DNA from 3 places in the Nonomuraea sp. LPB2021202275-12-8 genome. Region 3 is predicted to be linked to each of the others. Evidence: riboswitches for the same ligand, from Rfam matches in the RefSeq annotation. Region 3 holds a riboswitch; each other region holds the start of a gene.
The links. A riboswitch is a leader RNA that binds a small molecule or an ion and turns the genes downstream of it on or off. The one in region 3 is predicted to bind cyclic di-AMP.

Region 1 (4,723 bases), on a different contig from region 3:
GGTCCGGTCGGGCGAGACGAGGACGGCGGCGAGCTGCCTGGTCGTGCCCGCCGGGTCGTAGCAGCGGTCGTAGGCCAGCCCGGCGAGCCGCACGACGCGCTCGCGGTCCAGCTCGTAGCCGGGCGAGCCGATCACGGTCCAGGTCTCCAGCGCCTGGGCCAGCACCGCGTCCCGGTCGGCGGCGGGTGGGCCGAACAGCACCGCGCCGGCGGCCTCGGTGGGCCGGGCAACCGAGGGGCCCGGGGTGGACATGATCGAGGTGAGGGTGAGGACCCGCTCGGGATGCCTGATGGCGAGGGCCTGGGCGATCATGCCACCCATCGACGCGCCCACCACGTGCGCGGCGGGCCAGCCGAGGACGTCCATGAGCCCGGCGGCGTCGCGGGCCATGTCGTCCAGCACATACGCCGAGGACGTCCCCAGCCGGGGGACGCCCTCGGCGTGGAAGTGCGTGGACAGGCCCGCGTCGCGGTTGTCGTACCGGACGACGTGGTGGCCCTGCTCCGCCAGCAGCGTGCAGAAGTCGTCGTCCCAGTGGATGAGCTGGGCGCCCAGCCCCATGATCAGCAGGAGCGGGCGCCCGTCAGGCGAGCCGAAGCTCTCGTAGGCGATGTCGATGCCGTTGGCAGATGCGCGCGTGGTCACAGGGACCAGAATTACATTCTGGTCCCTGTGGCGTAAAGCACGTCAGCGCTTCAGGAACCCGCGGATGCGCTCGCGGCCCAGGACCGCCCCGCCACCGGCGAGGATCAGGCCACCGGCGAGCACCGCACCCGAGACACCGTTGGACTCCTCGGTCGCGGCGGCGGCGGTGTTCGACGGACCGGAGTTCGCCGAGCCGAAGGCCGCCGGCCTCGTCTTGACGGAGGCGCCGGAACCGGAGGGAGCCTCGGCGACGACCTTGGCGTCGTCGGCGCCGGCCTTCTTCTCGGCCAGGATCTGCGGCGGCTTGGCCGGGTCGCGGTCCACGCGCGACCAGGCACCGGTCGAGAAGGCCACCGGGTGGTTCTTCTTGCCCACGCCGTTGCCCCACTTGGTGATGACGTAGTCGACCTTGATGTGGCCCTTGCCACCGTTGTTGTCGACCATCAGCGTGCTGGAGTTGAACTTGCCTCCAGTCAGCTCGGCGAAGGTCTTGGAGTCCAGGTCCAGCATGACGCCGTTGTTGGAGGGGACGCCGGGGCCGCGGTCACCGACGAAGAACGGCATCTTCTTGCCGTTGTAGACCACGTAGCCCTCGGTCAGCAGCGGCCAGCTCGGGCTGGCGGCCATGCCCTTCTGCATGGGCTTGCCGCTGGCGGGCAGGCCGGTGTCGCCGGCGCGGCCGGAGCTGTCGTCCCAGAAGTAGGAGGCGGTGGTCGAGCCCTTGAGCAGGGCCTTCTGGTTCTGGTCCACGTCGGCGTGGGCGGCGGCGCCGGCGCCGAAGGTCAGGACGCCGGCAGCGGCGGTGGCGGCGAGCATGGTGATGGAACGCATGCCGAAGCGAGCAGACATGAAAAACTGAATCCTTCGTTAGGTAACGGGGAAAGCGCGCTCGCTTGAAGGGCGTAGCCGGGCAAAGGCCGAACGGACGCTACGCGGAGCGCGAAGAAGTCTTAGGGGGAGTCGCCGCTCAGTTGGCGGCTGACGAGGTGACGCGGGGCGGGGGTACGTCGTGGCGGTGATACATCACGGGCGGGCTTGTCCTCTCCATCTCGCCTACCGGGTTAGCTGACGGGTTCGGGCGTGGAGATGCCCTACCGGCCGTGACGGCCGGATTCACCCCAGAAGTTGGGTCCCCGGTTCCCGCGTGAAGCGGGATTCGGCGCCGGGCAGCGGCCCCTTCCTGATGAAGGGCCAGGTCACTGCCTGGTAACGCAAACCAATCTATACACCAAACCGGACAAACGCAAAGCTAATCCCATAAATCGGGCGAAGATCTACCTAGGAGGTCAAGAAAAAAGGGGGGTACGGCATGCCGTACCCCCACGAAACCCCCCGATTCAGCCGCCGCTCTTGCGCCTGAACGATCGTTTGCTGGCAGCCGGCCCGTGTGCTCCATGGATCTTCGAAGCGTCGGCGCCCCTGCCACCCGCGCCCGAGTCCGCGGCCTGGTTACGCTTGCGCTCCAGCGCCTCGCGGAACTTGCGCTTCATCTCGTCCTCGGGAGTTTCGCTGACTTCCGGCTCCTGTGATTCCGCCATGAGGACCTCCTGGTGTTGGGGACATACACAGCTTCGCATGACGCTCCTTACAGCGCGAAACCGGGGATCACGGCCGGGCGAGTCCGGATCGACCGGCGGTTAGGGTGGGCCCGTGCGCGCACGCGATCTCGCCAGCGACTTCCCCACCGTCACGCTCGACACTCCGGCGATCGAGGCCGCCCGGCTGCTCGCCGAGCAGGGCCTGCCCGGCCTGATCATCGTGGACGGCGAGGGCCGGCCGCGCGCGATCCTGCCCGGCACCCAGGTGCTGCGGCTGGCCGTCCCCGGCTACTGCCAGGACGACCCCGCACTGGCCAGGGTGGTCGACGAGCGGCATGCCGACGTGTTCATGCGGGAGCTCGGCGCGAGGACCGTGCGCGAGAGCCTGCCGGAGCAGCCACGCGAGCTGCCCATCACCGACGGCGACGCCACCCTGCTGGAGCTGGCCGCGCTGATGGCCCGCACCCGCAGCCCCCTGGTCGCCGTCGTGGACGAAGGCGGGCTCCTCGGCGGCGTCACACTGCAGGCCCTCATGAGCCATTCGCTGCCCCGCTAGCGGGCCATTCATCGCACCGGAGCACGCCCTCGGCGCAGCACCATCTGCTCCTCTTTACCCACCCGATAAAGTACAGATCATCTTTTCGTACGATAAAGGTCTATAAATCCCAGGAAACTCGTACCATTCCGGCAAGGTGACCTTGGAGGCGCGGCCATGGCAGGGGACGAGCGGGTTCCGGCGCAGATCGATCCGACCGTGCCCAGCGTGGCCAGGATGTACGACTACTACCTCGGCGGCAAGGACAACTTCCCGGCCGACCGCGAGGCCGCCGAGCAGGTCATCGAGCTGGGCCGCCAGACGGGCACGGACATCAGGGAGGTCGCCCTGGCCAACCGCGGGTTCCTGATCCGCGGCGTGCGGGAGCTCGCGCAGGCCGGGATCCGGCAGTTTCTGGACATCGGCACCGGCCTGCCCACCCAGGACAACGTGCACCAGGTCGTCCAGCGGGTCACGCCCGACGCCAGGGTGGTCTACACCGACAACGACCCCATCGTGCTGGCTCACGCGCGGGCGCTGCTCGCCGACAACCCGAGCACGATCATCGTGGACGCCGACCTGCGCCGGCCCGAGTCCGTCCTGGAGGCCGCCGCCGGCCATCTCGACTTCACCCAGCCGACCGCGATCGTCATCGCGGCCGTCCTGCACTTCCTCCACGACGACGCGGAGGTGGCGCGGATCGTCGAGACCCTGCGCCGGCCGCTGGTCCCGGGCGGCTACCTGATGATCTCGCACGCCTACATCGAGCCCGGCGTGGGCGAGGAGGCGACGGTGGACGAGGTACGCGGCGTCTACGGGCGCAGCACGTCCGGCGCGTTCGCCTGGCGCGGCCGCGAGGCCCTGCACGGCTACTTCGAGGGGCTCGAACTGCTGGACCCGGGCGTGGTCCCGGCCCAGCAGTGGCGCAACGACGACCCGTACGCGTGGCCGGGACTGGCCAAGGGCGGCGTGCTGGCCGGAGTGGCCCGCGTGCCCTGACGCGCCATACCAAGCAAGAGCTTGTTTAATTGCGGTTCCGTATCTACGGTGATGGGACCGCTGCGCGGGCCGCACCGGCATGCGGCGCCGGCTCCTCGGAGATCTGCGCAACGTGATCGCCAGGGCGACGAGGAGGAAACGCATGTTCCAGGTAGGCGCGGTCACCGTGACGGAGATCGTCGAGATGGACATGCCCGTGCCGGTGACGCTGGCCTTCCGCGGCCTGGACGACGAGGATCCCGCGCGGCTCCGCTCCCGGTTCCCGGCGGAGCTGTTCGCCCCTTCGGGAGATCCCCTGCTGATCTTCCGCAGCTATGTGCTGCGCACCCCGCAGAGCCTGATCGTGCTCGACACCTGCTGGGGCAACCACAAGGAGCGCCGCCTCGACCCGTACGCGCACCTGCTGGACACCGGCTACCTGACCGCCATGGCCGCCGCCGGCGTCGACGCCGCGGACGTGGACTACGTCTTCTGCACCCATCTGCACCAGGACCACGTCGGCTGGAACACCCGCCTGGTGGACGGCGCCTGGGTGCCCACCTTCCCCAACGCCACCTATCTGTTCGTCCGGTCGGAGTACGAGCACTGGACCACGGTCAGCCCCGGCTCCTACGGCCACGACTCCTTCACCGACAGCGTCCTGCCCGTGGTCGAGGCCGGCCGCCACCGCCTGGTGGACCCCGGCCACGCCATCGACGACACGGTCCGCGTAGAGCCCCTGATCGGCCACACGCCCGGCCACAGCGGCCTGCACGTCACCTCACGCGGCGAGGAGGCGGTCTTCACCGGCGACCTGTTCCACGTGGCCCACCAGTTCGCGCGTCCCGACTGGCACATCGTCGTCGAGCACGACGTGAAGCAGGCCATGGCCACCCGAAGGGCCTTCCTCGACACCTACGCCGATTCCGGGGTGCGCGTGGTCCCGGCCCACTTCAACCTCGCGGCCGGCGGCTATCTGGAAGGCCGGGGGGACGACTGCAGATACGTGCCCGCGTGACCGGCCCCA
Region 2 (4,723 bases), on a different contig from region 3:
CGTCGGCGTTGACGCCCGTCTCCCACTTGGCGGCGGGGAAGTCGGCCTTGCGGTCCTGCAGGCCGTGCTCGCCGAGGTCGGTGAAGAACTGCGGGCGGGCGGCCAGGAGGCCCATCGCACCCTCGTCGATGCCGACGATGTCGCCGGCGCCGCTGCCGGCCTGAAGGCGCTGAAGCAGCTGCGGCAGGTAGACGTCCTCGAATCTGTCGGTCAGGTTGGAGTACTTGACCTGGATGTTCGGGTGTTCGGCGTTCCACTTCTTGACGGCTTCGTCATAGCCGAAGTTCTCGCCGGCGCCGAAGGTGTGCACGTTGATCGTGACCGGCTCGGCCGCCGCCGTCGCGCCGGCCGTGGAGGCCGGCGTCGCCGGGTCGCCACCGCACGCGGCTGTCATGGCGGCCAGCGCGGTGACCACGACTCCGGTCACAAAAAAGCGCTTGTGGTTCGTCATTCCGTACCCCTTTTGGGTGTGGATCGTGGGAGGTGCATCGCGACAGTCCCGCGATTAGGAGGTCGTTTGGGAGCGCTCCCACAAAGAGTGCCCGTACGGCGTCCGGGCGTCAACGTCCCGAAACTCAACCGTTACCTGGGTGGTGATTTGGTGTCCGAGAAGCGGATTTCCGGGCGAGAATCGCCCATAGAGCTATTTGGGAGCGCTCCCATCCCATGCGCACCGTTTCTGCCCCACTCCGGTCGAACCCCAGCCATTCGGGCCGGTGTCAGTCGCAGGCGGCGGCGCGCTCCCGCAGGAGGGCGCGCTCGCGCTCGTTGCGCGTCAGGGTGGCCGCCCGCTCGAACTCGGCCCTGGCATCGGCCGTGCGGCCCAGCTTGAACAGCAGGTCACCACGCACGCTCGGCAGCAGGTGGTAGCCCTTCAGCGCCGGATCGTCCACGATCTGGTCGATCAGCGCCAGCCCGGCGGCGGGGCCGTAGGCCATGCTCAGCGCGACCGCGCGGTTGAGCTCGACCACCGGCGAGCGCGAGATCCTCGCCAGCGACTCGTACAGCGCCGCGATGCGCGGCCAGTCGGTCTCCGCCGCGGTGAACGCCCGCGCGTGGCAGGCGGCGATGGCGGCCTGCAGCGCGTAGGGGCCCATGGCGCCGCCGAGGCCCTCCACCCGATCGAGCGCGGCCAGGCCGCGGCGGATGAGCAGCCGGTCCCAGCGGGCCCGGTTCTGCTCCAGCAGCAGGACGGGCTCGCCGGACGGGCCGACGCGCGCGGCGGAGCGCGAGGCCTGGATCTCCATCAGCGCCACCAGCCCGTGCACCTCGGGCTCCTTCGGCATCAGCCCGGCCAGCACCCGGCCGAGCCGCAGCGCGTCCTCGCAGAGCCCGGGCCGCATCCAGTCGTCGCCGGCCGTCGCGGCGTAGCCCTCGTTGAAGATCAGGTAGATGACCTCCAGCACGGACGAGAGCCGGCGGGCGAGCTCCTCGCCCTGGGGCACCTCGAACGGCACCTGCTGGGCGGTCAGCGTCCGCTTGGCCCGCACGATGCGCTGCGCGACCGTCGGCTCCGGCACCAGGAACGCCCGGGCGATCTCGTCGGTGGACAGCCCGCCCAGCACCCGCAGGGTGAGCGCCACCCGCGCCTCGGTCGACAGCACCGGATGGCAGGCGATGAACACCAGCCGCAGCAGGTCGTCCTCGATCTCGTCCACCTCGGGCTGGTGGCCCTCGTCGCCGAGCTCGGCCAACTCGGCGCGGCCGAGCTCGACCAGCTTGCGCTCGAACCGCTCCTGGCGGCGGATCATGTCGATGGCCCGCCTCTTCGACACGGCCATCAGCCACGCGCCCGGATTGCGTGGCACCCCGGACTCGGGCCACTGCTCCAGCGCCGCGACCAGCGCGTCCTGCGCGAGCTCCTCCGCCAGGCCGATGTCGCGCACCAGCCGGGTCAGCCCGGCGATGAGCCTGGCGGCCTCGATCCGCCACACCGCCTCGATCGCCTGATGCGTCTCGGAAGCAGTCACCGGCCCATGACAACAGCCCGCGCCGCCCGGCGCAACTCGCGCGCCACGCCGGCCGCCACACTGGCCGCCACGCCGGGCATCGCGGGGGGACGGCGCGTTCAGCTGCGCCGTGCTCCGCGGAGGTCGCTCAGGACTCCTGCCTGTCCTCCAGGGTCTCGCGCAGTGCCGCCTCGCGCTGGGCCGTCTCGGGGCTCAGCGACGATTCGGGCATGTCCGTCGCGTCGAAGACCTGCCAGACGTCGAGTCCGATGCCGTCATGTCCCGGCGGCACCGGAACGCGCAGCGCCCATTCGAGAGCCTCCTCCCGGGACTTGACCTGGATCAGCCAGAACCCGGCGATGAGCTCCTTGGCCTCGGCGAACGGGCCGTCGATCACCTTGGCCTTGCCGCCGCTGTAGGCGATCTGCGCCCCCTGCGAGCTCGGGTAGAGCCCCTCGGCCGCCAGCAGCACGCCCGCCTTCACCAGGGCCTCGTTGTAGGCCATCATGTTGTCGACCAGCTCCTGGCTGGGCATCACGCCGGCCTCGGTCTCCTCGCTGGCCTTGCCCACGATCATGAACTTCACGGTGCGATCTCCCTCTCGTCCGGACGGCTCCCTGCGGGGCCCTCATCGACGCGTCGAACCACCGGCGGCCGGATCGACACACGTGTGGAGATTTTTCCGGAAACGTGGAGAGCGCGCATCCGCAACCGGGATGCGCGCTCTCGACGGGGCAAAGTACTGCGGGGTGAAGTGGCCGCTATCAGGCGGCGTACCGCGGGTAGCCGTAGCCGACGACCTGCGACTTGGGACGGACGCGCTCCTCGACCTTGCCGTTGCCGGTGTTGCCTTCGATCGTGGAGATCGTGCCGTTCCGGTTGTCCTTGACGACGAAGCCGACGTGCTGGATGGAGTCGATGCTCTTGCCGCCGTTCCAGGAGAAGAAGACGACGGCTCCGGGCTTGGCGACGGTGCCCCAGCGGTTGTTGTTCTTGAACCACCTGGCATGCGTCACGGTGTAGGCGTCCCAGCCGACCTGGGGACGGGCGCCGGTCTGCTCGCCGACCCAGGAGACGAACATCGCGCACCAGGCGGCGTTCAGGTAGGCGGTGGGGTCGCCCCCGTCGCGCCGGACGGTCTCCATGGCGCGGGGGGACCGGGCGTACCACTGCTGGAACTTGGTGCCGCCGCCGCGGGCGTTCTCGGACGTGCCGACCTGCTGCCTGGCCAGTTCCAGGACCTGTGAGGCGGTCACATTGATCTTGTTCGCGTCGTCGGGCTTGTTCTGCTTGGAAACGTTATCCTGCACGGCGGGGGTCGCGTAGGCCGGAACGGCGGCGGTGCCCAGCGCGGTGGCGATGATGGTCGCGCCGAGGGCGGCGCGCAGGTGGTCTGACTTCAGGGCACGAGCAAGACGGTGCTTCGCCATCGAGGGGGTTAACTCCTTGCTTCCATGCCGCTTACCGGGTTAGCTGACGGGTTCGGGCGTGGAAGCTGCCCTACGGCACCGATGGTGCCGATTCACCCCAAAGGACGTGGGTCCCCGGTTCCGCACATGGCGGATTCAGCGGTCACAGGGGGATCCTGTGATGCGTACATTGCGATGGTTTGGCAACGAACGGATAAACCGGACGTATGCCTCGAATGCCCCACAAGGTAATACACACGGCAAGAGGATTACAAGCGCATAAACCGCCAGTTAGGGGACTTGCCCGCGAGCGTCGGCCAGAAGTCCCATCATGGCAAGGGTTTCGTCAAGAGGCATGATCGCGCTCTCCGTCCGATTCTTTACCAAACAGGCCCTGACCTCGCGCAGCTCTCCGGCGTAGCCGTTGTCCGCGGGATCGAGCACGTGCTCCTCCGGCTCCATCGACGGCCCGCTGAGCACCACCCGCCGCGGCGCCCAGAACGGGGCGTCGATGTCGGCGCGCATCTCGGTGCCCACCACGCTGGCGGAGTTGGGGTAGTGGCCGAGCAGCGAGACGTCCACCAGGGCGCGCCTGCCACCCGGGTAGAGCAGCACCCCGGCCGCCTCCGCGTCCACCCCCGAGGGCGCCAGCGAACCCGTCAGGTGCATGCCCGACGGCATGCCGAGCAGGAGCTGAGCCAGCCCGAGCGGGTAGATCCCCAGGTCGAGCAGCGCGCCCCCGCCAAGCTCCGGCGCCCAGAGCCGGTGCGCGGGATCGTAGGGCAGCGCGAACCCGAACGAGGCGTGCACCGAGCGGATCTCGCCGAAACGGGGGTCGGCGGCCAGCATCTGGATGAGCGGGTTGAACCGCATCCACATCGCTTCCATCAGGAACACCCCGGCCTCGCGGGCCAGGCGCACCATGCGCTCGGCGTCGGCCACGGTGGCGGCGAGCGGCTTCTCGCACAGCACCGCCTTGCCCGCCGCGATCGCGGCCTCGGCCACCTCGAGGTGCTGGGCGTGCGGGGTGGCCACGTAGACGGCGTCGACCGCGGGGTCGGCGCACAGTTCGGCGTAGGAGCCGTAGGCGGACTCGGCGCCCAGCGTCGCGGCCAGCGCCTCGGCCCTGCCGAGGTCGCGGGAGCCGACGGCGGCCACCCGCATCCCGGGTTCGGCCACGATCGCCGCGCCCACGGTCCGAGCGATGCCACCTGTTGCCGCTATGCCCCACGTCAGATCTCGCACGCGGAGATCGTACTGATATATCCGCTCATGCGGTATCTGACCGATTCACCCGAACTGGTCGGGGTCGGCGCCGAGCCGCCGCCCGCGGTTCAGCGCCCCGATGGCCGCCATGTCCTCATG
Region 3 (4,723 bases):
GGCCGAGCTGTCCGCGATCGAGGGCGTGGAGCAGGTCTTCTGCTTCGAGAACCGGGGCGAGGAGATCGGTATCACGATCTTCCACCCGCACGGCCAGATCTACGCCTACCCCTACGTCACCCCCAAGACCAGGCTGCAGCTCGGCGCCGCCAGGCGTTATGCCGAGCGCCACCCCGGCCGCAACCTCTACGCCGACGTGCTGGACGCCGAGCGGGCCGGGCCCCGGGTGGTGGCCGCCAACGAGCTGTGGACGGCCTTCGTGCCCGCCGCCGCCCGCTGGCCGTTCGAGGTGCACCTCTATCCGCACCGGCAGGTGCCGGACCTTGCGGCGCTGTCGGAGGCGGAGCGTGCGGCGTTCGCACCGCTCTACACCTCGGTCCTGCGGGCGCTCGACGGCCTGTTCGACGTCGCGATGCCGTACATCTCGGCCTGGCACCAGGCGCCGGTACGGCAGGACCGCGAGCTGGGCTACCTGCACCTGGAGCTGTTCTCCATCCGGCGGGCTCCCGGCAAGCTGAAGTTCCTGGCAGGATCGGAGTCGGCCATGGGCGCCTTCGTCAACGACGTGCTCCCGGAAGAGGCTGCGCGCATGCTTCGATCACAGGTAGATCACTAATTGATTTCTGGTTGGAGTCGCATTACTCGTGATCTACCACTAATATCCCTTCAAGCACGGCCGTAACGTCGTGTAACGCCTAATCCCGGGCGAGTTGCCCGGGAGCCGGGGACCCACCGCACTTGGGGTGAAGCCGCTTCGGTGGCAGGGAGCTCTCTTGCCCGAACCCGTCAGCTAACCCGGCCGGCAGAGGGAGAGGAACCCGTACGTGGCGGCAGCGTCCCCCGCGCAACTGGCCATCGGCGTCATCACCGCGGCAGCGGTGGCCCTCATCCCGGCGACCGGCTCCGCCGCCGTCTCCGGCCCAGCGGCGGCGACCACCACCGCGGACCCCAAGCCCACCGAAAGCCGGCTCCGGGCCGAGCTCAAGGCGCTGAACCAGAAGGTCGACAAACTCATCGAGCGCTACAACCTCAAGCGCGTCGAGCTGGCCGAGGCCCAGAAGGCCGCCGAAGCGGCCAAGAAGCGCCTGGACACGGCCGACGAGGCGCTGACCACGGCCCAGCGGCGCGTCGCCGAGCTGGCCTCGCTGCGCTATCAGAACGGCGGCATGCCCCTGCCGACCATCGTGATGCCGCCCGACGGCGCCGCCGCCGCCGTGCTGGAGCAGCTCACCGCCAATCAGACGGCCGTGGTGCAGGGCGTGGCCGACGCGCGCGATGAGAAGAAGAAGGCCGCCGACGACGCGGCGGCGCTCGCCCGCGACATCAGCGCCGACACCGCCGAGGTGGCCAAGCAGCGCGACGACGCCAAGGACGTCATCGGGGACATCCAGAAGAAGCTGCAGGAGCTCGTCCCGTTCAGCACCGGCCGCCGCTCCGACGGCAGCTGGGCCCCCCAGCTCCCCTCAGGCGCCGACAACATCACCGGCCGCACCCGGGCGATGCGCGAGCAGATCCAGAAGAACTTCAGGCTGCCGTTCTCGGTGGGCTGCTTCCGTTCCGGCGGCGGTGGCGAGCACCCCCTGGGCCGGGCGTGCGACTTCATGATGAGCACCGGCGGCAGCATGCCCAGTGCCGTCAACAACGTCCTGGGCGACAGCATCGCCGCCTGGACCCTCCAGAACCGCGACAAGCTCGGCGTCAAGTACGTCATCTGGAAGCAGCGGATCAACCACGGCTCCGGCTGGAGCGCGATGTCGGACCGCGGCAGCGTCACCGAGAACCACTACGACCACGTACACGTCTCCATGCAGTGAGCCCCGCGGGGCGTCGGGCCACGTCGGGAGATCGCGTCCGGCGAAGCGGCGGATGGCGCACTCCGTGATCCGGGCGAGCTGACCGACCGCCTGCTTGCGTATCCTTCGTATGCATTTTGCACATGGAGGGCATATGGAGCTGAAACCGCAGGTCGCGCGGGCCTTGGTCGCGGCCTCGCTCCTTGCCCTGCTCGCGGCCAGGGTCGGCCAGCTCCTCCATCCCGGCGCCGGCCCCCTGCCGCACAGGATGATCGCCATCCCGATGGTCGTCGCCCTGATCACGGTGTACGGGCTGATGGTGTTCCGCGACCGGCTCGGCTCCGGCCTGCCGATGACCGTGACGGCATTGCTGACCTTCGGCCCCTACCTCGTCGTCGGCGGCACGTGGGGGCCGATCGCGGGCGTCCTCGGCTCGGCCGTCCTGCTGGCCCTGGCGGCACCCACGTCCTGGCTGCTGTTCGCACTGATCATGGTCGCCGACACCGGTGTCTCCTGCCTGTACTACTGGGACTCCCCCGCGGTCATCGCCGCGCGGGCGGTGACCTGCCTGAACGTCGGGCTCAGCCTCTTCGCGGTGGTCCGGCTCGCCGAACGGGTCCGGCTGGCGAACGCGCACCGGCAGCAGCTCGCCGGGCTCGCCGTCGCCAGAGACCGCCTTGGCACCGCCCATCACCTGCAGGCGACCATCGGAACGGAGCTTTCCGCCATCGTCGGCACGGCCCGCCGCCTCGGCGATGGCACCGGGCCCGATCCGGGGCGCCGCCTGGACGATGCCCGGGCGAGCCTGGCAGAGATCGTGGAGCGCGCCCGGCGGGCCCTTTCCGCGGCCCGTGAGATCGCCGACACGCACCGGCAGGCCGCCGCGCCCGCCGAGCCCACGCAGAGCGTGCCGGTCCCGGTCATGTTCAGATTCGCCTGGTGGATCCTGCTCCTCGTGGTGATCAATGTCTCCGCCGTCACGCTCGTCAACGTGGACGAGCGCCAGTCCCCCGATGCGGCCGGATGGGCCGCGGCGCTCGCCGTCCTGGTCGTCTCCAGCGGGCTGCAGCTCTATCACGGCGCGCCTCGCCGTACCGCGCCGAGCCCGCGCGTCTGGCCGTGGACCCTCGCGGCACACGCGGTCGTCCTGGCCTGTGGGCTGCTCCTGTACGGCACGGCCATGCTGCCGCCCGTGTTCCTGGCCGTCGGCGCCGTGACGGTGCGGGTGCGGCCGCCATGGTCCCTGGCCGCCGGCGGCCTGTTCCTGGCGGGCCTGGCGTTCGTACCGGACCCCGACTATCTCACCAGCCGCCTCTACTGGCTCTCCGGAGCGGTCATGGGAGTGACCAGCGTCTACTCTCTCTGCCGCCTGCCCGAGGTCACAAGGCATCTGAACGAGACCAGGGACCGGCTCGCCCGGATGGCGGTGCTGCAGGCCCGCCTGCGGGTCGCCAGGGACGTCCACGACTTCCTCGGATCCGGCCTGTCAGCGATCGTCCTCAAGGGCGAGCTCGCCGCCAGGCTCATCAGCTCCGACCCGGACAAGGCCTTCCAGGAGGTGCGCGAGCTCTCCCCCATCGCCCAGCGCACCCTGGGCGAGGTGAGGGCCGTCACGGGCCTTCCCGCCAGGCTCGCCTTCACCGACGAGCTGGCCGCCGCCCGCTCCCTGCTGGAGGCCGCCGGGATCCGGCTGGCGGTCGACGCGGCGATGCCCTGCTTCCCGGCCGAGACCGAGACGCTGCTGGCCACCGTGCTGCGCGAGGCCACGACCAATGTCGTGCGCCACTCCCGCGCCGGGCTCACCAGCGTCGAGACCGTGCTGGAGGACGGCGTGGCACGGCTCCGGGTGTCCAATGACGGCCTCGACGACGGACCTGCCCCCTCCCCCCGACGAGGTACTGGGCTGGACAATCTGGCCGAGCGTGCCGCGGAGGCGGGCGGGCGGCTGGTGGCCGGGCCGGTGGGCAACCTGTTCGTGCTGACCGCCGAGGTGCCCGTCTAGAGCCAGCCGGCCTCGGTGGCGATGCGGATGGCGTCCACCCGGTTGCGCGCGCTGAGCTTGGACACCGCCGAGGCCAGGTAGTTGCGGACGGTGCCGTAGGTCAGGTGGAGCCGTGCGGCCACCTCCCGAGGGGACGCGCCGGCCGCCGTGAGGCGGAGGACGTCCAGCTCGCGGTCGGTGAGCGGGTTCCCCGATGCGTCGAGAGCCGCGTAGGCGAGCTGCGGATCGATGACGCGGCCGCCCGCGGCCACGATACGGATCGCGGAGACGAGATCTTCGGGGCGCGAGTCCTTGAGGATGAAGCCGGACACCTGCGCGCTGATCCCGCGGCGCAGGTTGCCCGGCCGGCCGACGGCGGTCAGGATCAGCGTCTTGCAAGTGGGGAGCCGCCGGGTCAGCTCGGCCGCGGCGTCCAGACCGCTCATCTTGGGCATCTCGATGTCGAGGACGGCGACGTCGGGCCGGTGATCCAGAGCGGCGGGCACGATGCCGTCGCCGTCCGCGACCTCGGCGACGACCTCCATGTCGTCCTCCAACCGCAGCAGCCCGGCCAACGCCTCCCGCAGGATCCGCACATCCTCCGCCAACAGCACACGAATCATCGAAACACCCCGGTAGCAGGATAAATCCTGTCAACATCGCATCTGTCCATCGCGGCCACGCATGGCCGGAGCGAGCTCCTGCCCTCGGTCACGGGGAGGGCATGCGTTCGACGAGGGACTTGGGCGCGATCTGGCGGTAGGCGTCCGCGACGATCTCCGAGATCTCCGCCCAGTCCACGTCGTCGACGTCCAGGTAGACGCCCAGCCAGCCGCGGTGACCCACGTACGGCGGGCGGAAGAAGCGCGCCGGGTCCCCGGCCACCAGCTCCTCCTGCGCCCCCGGAGGGGCCGCGCACCAGAAGGCGAGCCGGTCGTCGTGGTGGTGG

Region 1: it holds a riboswitch for cyclic di-AMP, as region 3 does, so the genes downstream of both, V5E28_RS10015 (hypothetical protein) here and V5E28_RS25840 (coiled-coil domain-containing protein) in region 3, are expected to answer to the same signal.
Region 2: it holds a riboswitch for cyclic di-AMP, as region 3 does, so the genes downstream of both, V5E28_RS04895 (CHAP domain-containing protein) here and V5E28_RS25840 (coiled-coil domain-containing protein) in region 3, are expected to answer to the same signal.

The regions. Positions count from the first base shown of each region.
Region 1 covers NZ_JBAHWD010000004.1:303,937-308,659, reverse strand. Annotated here, with positions in the region: gene V5E28_RS10020 (alpha/beta fold hydrolase) at 1-645, opposite strand, end outside; gene V5E28_RS10015 (hypothetical protein) at 688-1,494, opposite strand; cyclic di-AMP (ydaO/yuaA leader) riboswitch at 1,681-1,817, opposite strand; gene V5E28_RS10010 (DUF5302 domain-containing protein) at 1,983-2,183, opposite strand; gene V5E28_RS10005 (CBS domain-containing protein) at 2,296-2,739, shown strand; gene V5E28_RS10000 (SAM-dependent methyltransferase) at 2,896-3,717, shown strand; gene V5E28_RS09995 (MBL fold metallo-hydrolase) at 3,860-4,714, shown strand.
Region 2 covers NZ_JBAHWD010000002.1:230,059-234,781, forward strand. Annotated here, with positions in the region: gene V5E28_RS04880 (ABC transporter substrate-binding protein) at 1-451, opposite strand, end outside; gene V5E28_RS04885 (RNA polymerase sigma factor) at 720-1,970, opposite strand; gene V5E28_RS04890 (YciI family protein) at 2,098-2,526, opposite strand; gene V5E28_RS04895 (CHAP domain-containing protein) at 2,714-3,379, opposite strand; cyclic di-AMP (ydaO/yuaA leader) riboswitch at 3,393-3,530, opposite strand; gene V5E28_RS04900 (Gfo/Idh/MocA family protein) at 3,650-4,603, opposite strand; gene V5E28_RS04905 (aldo/keto reductase) at 4,649-4,723, opposite strand, start outside.
Region 3 covers NZ_JBAHWD010000015.1:18,755-23,477, forward strand. Annotated here, with positions in the region: gene galT (galactose-1-phosphate uridylyltransferase) at 1-616, shown strand, start outside; cyclic di-AMP (ydaO/yuaA leader) riboswitch at 683-819, shown strand; gene V5E28_RS25840 (coiled-coil domain-containing protein) at 825-1,814, shown strand; gene V5E28_RS25845 (sensor histidine kinase) at 1,948-3,795, shown strand; gene V5E28_RS25850 (response regulator transcription factor) at 3,792-4,397, opposite strand; gene V5E28_RS25855 (MmcQ/YjbR family DNA-binding protein) at 4,486-4,723, opposite strand, start outside.